DNA from 2 places in the Arthrobacter sp. 01N442 genome. Region 2 is predicted to be linked to the other one. Evidence: predicted binding sites of a transcription regulator. Region 2 holds the regulator's gene; the other holds the start of a gene.
The links. The regulator Rex, encoded in region 2, represses fermentation and respiration genes when NADH is low (regulators of the CRP and FNR family bind a similar motif). The targets are predictions, from matches to a motif close to CTTGTGAANNNNTTCACAAG.
Positions count from the first base shown of each region.

Region 1: a site for Rex is predicted at 1,800-1,819, ahead of AC1DNC_RS12225 (glyceraldehyde-3-phosphate dehydrogenase). Genes of this name have one in related genera too.

Region 1 is NZ_JBFTRD010000005.1:206,332-210,819, forward strand. It holds gene AC1DNC_RS12215 (FtsX-like permease family protein) at 1-1,521, shown strand, start outside; gene AC1DNC_RS12220 (hypothetical protein) at 1,607-1,759, opposite strand; gene AC1DNC_RS12225 (glyceraldehyde-3-phosphate dehydrogenase) at 2,038-3,531, shown strand; gene AC1DNC_RS12230 (hypothetical protein) at 3,597-3,806, shown strand; gene AC1DNC_RS12235 (HNH endonuclease family protein) at 3,954-4,488, shown strand, end outside.
Region 2 is NZ_JBFTRD010000004.1:769,616-774,103, reverse strand. It holds gene AC1DNC_RS11025 (30S ribosomal protein bS22) at 65-163, shown strand; gene AC1DNC_RS11020 (HAD family hydrolase) at 346-1,164, opposite strand; gene AC1DNC_RS11015 (glutaredoxin family protein) at 1,284-1,556, shown strand; gene AC1DNC_RS11010 (redox-sensing transcriptional repressor Rex) at 1,660-2,355, shown strand; gene AC1DNC_RS11005 (hypothetical protein) at 2,416-3,273, opposite strand; gene AC1DNC_RS11000 (hypothetical protein) at 3,487-4,131, opposite strand; gene AC1DNC_RS10995 (YceI family protein) at 4,401-4,488, opposite strand, start outside.

The sequences.
Region 1 (4,488 bases), on a different contig from region 2:
ACCCTCCGGCTTATTGGTGCGTCCCCTCGGGTCATCTCCCGAATCGCCGCGGTCGAAACAGCCGTCCCCAGCCTGGTCGGGGCAGTTCTCGGCGTCGGGCTGGCCGTCCTGCTGAGACCTGCTGCTGCACAGATCCCAGTCAACGGCAGCAGGATGTTCGCGGCCGATCTGGCCACGGGCTGGGCCGCGGACGCCGTCGTCGTTGGAGTGGTCGTCGCAGCATCGGCACTCGTCGCCGCGCAACGCACGGCCCGTGCCGGCATTGGCCCGCTCGGCGTGACGAGGGCAGTGCCGGAAAAGACACCCTCCAACTGGCGGACCGTGCCCTTGCTGGCTGGACTGGCCGCCATGACCACGGCCGTACTCATGATCCGGGTCCTGGAGGTGCGGCTGCCGTGGCTGGAATCACCACTCCTTATCGTCGGCTTTCTGCTGATCCTCGTCGGCATCGTTGTCATCGGCCCCTGGCTGACCCGTCTCGTGAGCCGGATCGGGCTGCGGCAGGCGCGGAGCGCGGCGGCAGTCATTGCCGCCAGCCGGATCCACAAAACCCCGGTGGCGACCTTCCGTTCCGTCTCCGGGCTCGTGATCGCCGTGTTCGTCGTCTCCGTCTTCGCCGGAGCATCCAGCATCATCAAGTCCGCTGAGGCGCCTCCGACCAGGCCCGGTCTGCTGCAACCCACCAGCCTCCACGCCAACGTTGGGGCCGGGCACACTCCGGCCCAGGTCGAGGCGGCCGCCCGCCACGCCAGGGAACTGCCCGGAATCAGGAGCGCAACCGTTGGCTATGGCCCGGCAGTCCTCTCAGAAAGGGATGCCAGCCCCGAAATCTATCTTCGCGCCGCGGACGCCCCCGGCCTGGGATTCGATGACATCCCAGCAACAGAGATAGTCACGGTTGATATGTCGTTCCTATACTCCTGGACAACGCAACCGCTGGCACTGACCCCCGCTCCCGCTGCCGCCAACGTGGACGGAATGGTGCCGGTGGTGATGGTGCTCGGCACTGACGGGACGCCCGAGGCCATGGATCGCGCCCGGACACTCTTGAATACTTCAGGTGTTACAGCACATCCCGCCAATTCCTCCTTGGACGCAGGACTACAATCAAGCACCCGCCTGATCCAGGGCCTTGCCGTGCTCGCCTACCTTGGCATGTTCGTGGCAATCGCCATCGCCGGCCTGTCCCTGTCCGTCGCCACCGCCTCCGCGATCTTGGACCGCAAGAGAGTGCTCGGCCTGATGCGGCTGATGGGAATGCCGGAGTCCGTCCTGCGCCGGATCATCATCCGTGAGGCAGCCGTCCCCCTCCTGACCGTCCTGCTGCTCTCCGTGGGGCTCGGATTCCTCGTGGCGTGGCTCATGGTGACCTTCATCGACGGCACGTACCGCATGTCTTGGCCTGCGCCGTCGTACTTCGCCGCCCTGGGCCTCAGCCTGCTGCTGGCACTCGCAGCCGTCGCCGCGATGGCCGGTCTGGTCCGCGGCCAGACCGGACTGACGGCCACCCGATTCGAATGACGCGGCCTGGCTCGCCACAGGAAAGCAAAAAGGGGGCCGGCACCGTTCGGTGCCAGCCCCCTTTGTCCACGACGTAGGTTTCGGATCAGGCCTTGGCCTTCCGCTTCACCCAGCCCCACGCTGCCGTCGCGACAAACAGGACCAGGCCGATGACGGCCAGCCAGAGCAGGCCCTTAACGACGAAGCCCAGGATCGAAAGAATGAGCCAGATGACAAGTAGTGCAACTATGAGTCCCATCCGGACATCCTACGTCACCGGGTCGGCCGTGCCCCGCAGGCGTGTGAGTGATTTCACGCTGCCCCCGGCCTCAGGGGTGGGGCCGCCGCTTTAGAATGGATAGCGAACGTAGATGTTCTGCCACCGGGTCTGCGTTCGCAGCCGGTGGCTTTTTCTTTGCGCTCCATGCAGGCGCGCGGGGTGGACCGAGTCCCCGCCGCGTTCAGGTTCCGGAGACCCGCCGGCAGCCGACAGCCGCATACGACGACGTATGTGGTGGATTTTAGGAAGGTAGTTCTGTGAGCCAGACGTCAGATTCTTGTCTTGATACGTGGATGGGCCGGGAGGCGCTCGCCGAGGCCATGATTCCGGTAATCGGCCGGCTGTACCGCGAAAACAACGTGGTGACGTCCATCCACGGCCGGAGCCTGATCAACAAGTCCACCATGAACATCCTGAAGGCGCACCGCTTTGCCCGCCGGATGAGCAAGGAAGAACTGCGCCTCGAAGAGACCGCGCCCCTGCTTGACGCCCTCACCAAGCTCGACCTCGGCGCGGCAGCGATCGACATTGCCCGCCTGACCGAAAAGTACCGCGCCGAAGGCGAAGGCGTCAGCCTGGACGAGTTCCTGCGCAACGAACTGGCCGAAGTTGTCGGCAAGCGCGGCGGCGACGACCGCACCAGCACCGACGTCGTCCTCTACGGCTTCGGCCGCATCGGCCGGCTCCTGGCCCGCCTCCTGATCGAGAAGGCCGGCGGCGGGCACGGCCTGCGGCTGCGCGCGATCGTGGTGCGCCGCGGCTCCGACAACGACCTCACCAAGCGCGCCAGCCTGCTGCGCCGCGACTCGGTGCACGGCTCCTTCGAAGGCACCATCAAGGTGGACCTCGAAAACGACACCATCACCGCCAACGGCGTCCAGATCCAGGTCATCTACTCGGACAACCCTGCCACGGTCGACTACACCGCTTACGGCATCCACGACGCTCTGGTCGTCGACAACACCGGCCGCTGGCGCGACGCCGAGGGCCTGTCCCAGCACCTGCAGAGCAAGGGCGTTTCCCGCGTCCTGCTCACCGCGCCCGGCAAGGGCGAGCTGAAGAACATCGTGCACGGCATCAACCACGCCACGATCACGGATTCGGACAAGATCGTCTCGGCGGCGTCCTGCACCACGAACGCCATCACCCCGGTGCTGAAGGCGATCAACGACCGCTACGGCGTGGTGCACGGCCACGTCGAGACGGTCCACTCCTTCACCAACGACCAGAACCTGATCGACAACTTCCACAAGGGCGACCGCCGCGGCCGCTCCGCCGCGCTGAACATGGTCATCACCGAGACCGGCGCCGCCAAGGCCGTCGCCAAGGCGCTGCCGGAACTCCTCGGCAAGCTCACCGGCAGCTCCATCCGCGTCCCCACCCCGGACGTCTCCCTGGCCATCCTGAACCTCAGCCTGGAAAACGGCACCACCAAGGACGAGGTCAACGATTACCTGCGGGAAATGTCGCTGCACTCCGAACTGCGCAAGCAGGTCGATTACATCGATTCGCCCGAGGTTGTCTCAACAGACTTCGTCGGCTCCCGCCGCGCCGGCATCGTCGATGGCCTGGCCACCATCTCCAACGACAAGAACCTGGTGCTCTACGTCTGGTACGACAACGAGTTCGGCTACAGCTGCCAGGTGGTCCGCGTGATGGAGGAAATGGCTGGCGTCAACCCGCCGTCATTCCCGGCCAAAGACGCGGCCGCGACCCTCGAAGCTGCCGGCCTGCCGGTCGAGGTCGGCTAGCCCCTCTTTGGACCTTCCCGGCCGGTCCGCTGGAATCGGCCGGGAAAGGGAACCACAATGGAGCCATGGAACAGAACTCGGCTGTGGAGCACGAAACCACTCTGGAACACGCCCTCGACGTAGCCCGGCGCAACGCCAAGGAAGCCAAGCGCCTCCTCGACGACGCCCGTGCCAAACGCGAGGCCGGCGAGATCGACGATGCGCGGGTCAGCCAGTTGGAAGAGCTGCTGAACCTCGCCGAGGAGGACCTCCGGCGGGTCACCAAGGAACAGTGACCGCCGGGCGCTGAGCCTCCGGCGCCCCTGCGGACGCCTGCCCCGGGGGCAGCGACCTGTCCTGCACACTGTGGACAAGCGGGCCGCCGTCGGCGCCCCTGCCTAGGCTGAAGGGGTGCACCAGACCTCGCCCTCGCCGATACCGCCGTGACCACCTCTTGGCGCGATTACCGGCGCGCCCGGCGCCGGTCCCGCCAGGCCTGGGCCCTGCTGGCCGCTGCGGTGCTGGCACTGCTAACGGGCGTCGCCTGGTTCTTCACCGCCGGCCAGTTTGCTCTGGGGGAGCCGCGGATTACGGGCCCCACCGAAGCTCCGGTGCTGGCGGCAGGCTGGATGAAGATGGTCCCGGCGGTGCGGCCGGTGCCGCCCGGACGAGCCGCGGACGTCCTGGCGTCGCTCCCGGTGAAGGGCCGCGCGGCCAGTGGCAACTATGACCGCAGCGCCTTCGGCCAGGCATGGCTCGACGTCGACCGCAACGGCTGCGACACGCGCAACGACATTCTCCGCCGCGACCTGGCCGGCGCCAGGTTCACCAAGGGCTCCCGCTGCCGGATCGGGTCCGGGACCTTCCAGGAGCCCTACACCGGGCGCACGGTTGACTTCCGGCGCGGCGCGGATTCCAGCAAAGCCGTGCAGATCGACCACGTCGTGGCCCTGGGCGACGCCTGGCAGACGGGCGCCC
Region 2 (4,488 bases):
GCTTGCCTAGCCCGCGGACCGTCCCCAACAGGCAGGTACTGCATCTAGCCGGTAAGGAACTTTCGTGGGTTCAGTTATTAAGAAGCGTCGCAAGCGTATGGCCAAGAAGAAGCACCGCAAGCTGCTTCGCAAGACGCGCCACCAGCGTCGCAATAAGAAGTAGAGATACTTCGAACAGCGTCAATGCCCGTTGCCTTTCCGGCGGCGGGCATTTTCTTTTGGGCCTCGGATACGGGAAGACGCGGCGGTGGCGGACAAGCGCGCCGCGGATCCGGGGTGCGCACGTCCGAAGGCGCGGCCGTCCGAAGGCGCAGCGGCGGGCCGGGCGGTCCCGGGGGAGGGTGGCTAGACGGTGGGGCCGCGGAAGCGGGAGAAGCCGCGCCAAAGACCGTAGATGGCTCCGCCGATGGTGGCGGCCTTCAGGCCCAGGGTGGCCGCGCGGCGGCCGGACCGGAAGTCGTAGACCGGCCAGTTGTGTTCGCGGGCGTGGCGGCGCAGCCGTGCATCGGGGTTGATGGCTACCGGGTGGCCGACCATGCTGAGCAGCGGAATGTCGTTGTGCGAGTCGCTGTAGGCCCAGCAGCGGTTGAGATCCAGGCCCTCCGCTTCGGCAATCGCGCGGACTGCGACGGCCTTTGCCGGTCCGTGCAGGATGTCGCCCACCAGCTTCCCGGTGTAGGAGCCGTCGCGGATCTCGCCCACCGTGCCGAGGGCGCCGGTGAGGCCCAGGCGGGTGGAAATTACGGCGGCAACCTCGATCGGCGTGGCGGTGACGAGCCAGACGCGGCGCCCCACCCGCAGGTGCTGTTCGGCCAGGGCCTTGGTGCCGGGCCAGATCCGCGACTCGATCATCTCGTCGTAGACTTCCTCGCCGAGGGCTTCGATGTCCTGCACGGTGAACCCCGAGGCGAGGCTCAGTGCGGTGTCGCGGACGGCGTGGACGTCTTCGATGTTTTCGCCGCGGAACACGAACATCAGTTGCTTCCAGGCGAAGCCCGCCGCCTGGGGAATGGTGAACGCCCCGCGCTGATGCATTTTGCGGGCCACATGGAAGAGGCTGGCGCCCCTCATGAGGGTGTTGTCAACGTCGAAGAAGGCGGCTTCGCCGTGCTGCGGTGACGCAACGGGCCGCGTGGCCACAGCGACGATCTTCTCCTCGGGCATGCCACGAGTCTAGTCAATGCCGCGGGATCCTACGCGCAGAACGGCTCCGCCGCACCGGCCGCGCGAACCGGACGCGCCTCGCGTCGACGTCGTACCTGGCGCCGGGCTACCGTGGAGGCATGGCTGAAACCGCGCCCCGCCCCGACGTCGTACTCATCACCAAAGCTGACTGCCACCTGTGCGCCGACGCGCGTGACGCTGTCGGCCGGGTCACCTCCGCGCTGGGGCTCGGCTGGTCCGAGCGGTCGATCGACGACGACGCTGAGCTTCGCGAGCGTTATGCCGAGGAGATCCCGGTGCTGCTGGTGGACGGAGTCCAGCGGGATTTCTGGCGGATCGACGAGGTCCGGCTGGCCCGGACCCTGCGCCGCGCCCTCGGCCAGTCGGCCTGAGCGCGCCCCGGCCAGGCAACCGGGGACCCGCGGGCTGCTGCTTTGTGGCCTGAACTGCGGGGGCTCTAGAGTGGAGTCACAACGCGACGCAATGGAGCAGATAGTGACTTCGCTGGATTCTTCACCCGACGCCCTGCCCGGGGGAGCCGGACCTGCCGCCAAGCAGATCCCGCCCGCGGCCGTGGCGCGGCTGACGCTCTATCTGCGCGCCTTGACAACCCTGCTGGCTGAAGGCGTGGACCGCGTTTCCTCCGAATCGCTGGCTGAGGCCTCGGGCGTCAGCTCCTCCACCCTCCGCAAGGACCTCTCCTATGTGGGCTCCTATGGAACCCGGGGCGTGGGCTATGAGGTGCAGTACCTGAACCGGCACATTGCCGCGGCCCTGGGCCTGACCCACGACTGGAAAGTCGCGATCGTCGGCGCCGGCAACCTCGGCAAGGCCCTGGCCCGGTACGGCGGCTTCGAATCCAGGGGCTTTGACATCGTTGCGATTCTCGACGCCGACCAGATGGTGGTGGGTAGCGAGGTGGGCTGGCTGCGGGTGAGCGACGCCGCGGACCTGGAAGCCGTGCTGGAACGCACCCGGACCAACATGGTGGTCCTGGCGCTGCCCGCCGCTGTGGCGCAGAGCGTGTGCGACCGGGTGGTGGCCGCGGGCGTGCGCAGCATCCTGAGCTTTGCCCCGGTCATGCTGCAGGTGCCCCCGGGAGTCAATCTCCGCAAGGTGGACATGGCCACGGAACTGCAAATCCTTGCCTACCACGCACAAAGGGCGCAGGACCCGGAAGACGCCGACTGAGTTCAGTTGGTCCCTCCGGCTCCCACGCCCCTTCCTGAGGTGCTGGCTTACGGCCCCGGCTTAGCGGCCGTAAGGGTTCTGCGCGTACGGGTTGGCGAACGGCTGCTGCTTGCTGAAGTAGGGCGACACCGTCGGCAGGTACAGGATCACGATGCCGGCCACGCCCATCAGGATCACGATGATCTGCAGCACGCCGGAGAGGACACCCAGGGCGAACGCGCCGCCGAACAGGCCCAGCAGCGAGAAGGCGGCAAAGACCGTTCCCAGGATGCGGGCCCAGTTCTTGCCCTTGCGGACCGGGAATGCAACCAGGGCATAGAGGCCCAAGGAAATGAGCCCGCCAATGATGCCGCTGATGGGGACGATGGCGCGCACGGCGTTGAGATCGTCCGCCGTGAGCCTCTTGCCCTGCTGCGCCGCGGCCTGCTGCATGGAGGTCTCAAGGTAGTCCGGGGCGGTGAAGGCGATGACCAGGCTGCTGATGAAGGACAGGATGCCCGCACCGATGATGAGCCAAAAGGCGAGGTCCAGCTGAGCCGGCCGGGTCCCGGCCCCGCCCGCGGGGAGCTCCGAGGGATACTGTGCGTAGGGGGACTGGCCATAGGGGCTCTGGCCGTATTGGCCCTGCGCCTGCCCGTAAGCCGGCGGCTGCTGGCCGTACTGGGGCGCGTTCTGCCCGTACGCCGGCGGCTGCTGGCCGTACTGCTGGCCGTACTGCGGAGCGTTCTGGCCGTATCCAGGCGCCTGCTGGCCGTACTGCTGGCCATATTGCGGGGCGTTCTGCCCGTAGGCGGGCGGCTGCTGGCCGTACTGGGGCGCGTTCTGCCCATAGGCGGGCGGCTGCTGGCCGTACTGCGGAGCCTGCTTGCCCGACTCGGGTCCGTCCGGGTTGGAAGGCTCGACTGGCGGGTTACTCATGGCGGTCCTTTGCATTCGATGACGGGATGGGCTGCCGGGACCAGTGTCTATAACCCTGCCCCCAGCGTGGTTTAACTACACCGTACCCCGCGCCTGCGCCCGTTTGGGTCATTCCGCAGAGGGATTCTGAGGGGCATTTTCGGGGTCGCCGTGACCGCGCAGCCCGGGCTTCCGGACCTTGGGCGGCATGGCGCCGCTCCGTGCAAATGAACGTCAGATGCGGCCCTTGGCTGCGTCGAACCAGGCCTGCGACTTTGGCAGCCACATCAGCACGGTCGCCAGCAGGCTGATGGCGAAGCCGGGCCAACTGCCGCCGCCAGCGACGCCGATGCTGGCCAACGCCAGCACCAGGCTGACTCCGGCGGCAATGGTCAGCGCGAAGCGGGCCCACTCCCAGCCCTCCTTCATCTTCATTGCCAGCGTTACCTGCGCGGCGGCCAAGCCAACCGCCACCAGTACCAGCAAGAGCAGCAGGATGCCCGACGGCGGCGAAACCACAAAGAGCACCAGGGCGCCAAAGACGCCGATCACCCCTGCGAGCAAGCCCAGCAACCCGCCAATGACCCAGACCCAGTAAGAGGCCTTCAGCTCCATCGGCATGGCCGGGACGCTGAATATCCCGGAGTAGCCGCCCACGGGCAGGGTGCCTCGAAAGTTTTGGGGCCGGTCGGCCGGCCACTCGAGCCGGAATCCGCCGAGGCGGCCCGGCTGTCCGGGGGCGCCTGGGTGGCCCGGCACCCCGGGCTGTCCCTGCGACGCTGGGCCCTCGGGGCCTGGTCCGGCCGGCGGGACGTTGCCCGGTCCCTGCGGATTGGCGCCTGGCTGATCTGGCTCGGGGACGTCGCCGGTAGTACTCATGGATTTCACTTTAGACCGCTGAATCGGTGCTTCCTAGCCGGCGCCGGAGCCGGACGCGAGGCTGCTGGGCGCCCCTGTTCAACGCGCCCAGGCGCCCTTGTTCAACGCGCCCAGCGCACCCCTGCGCGGACCCTGGGTCAGACTCCTGGCTGGCCCCGGGGCCGGACCCTGGAAAGCCAGACACCCCGCGCCATCCGGGAATGGCGCGGGGTGTCTGGAGGGGTGCCGGCGCTGGGCCGGCTCCGTCCGTCGCTCGGGACGGAGAGGTACTACGCTGCGGGGGCGATGAAAGCCAGTTCGAGGTTGATGGCAACCTTGTCGCTGACCAGCACGCCGCCGGCCTCGAGGACGGCGTTC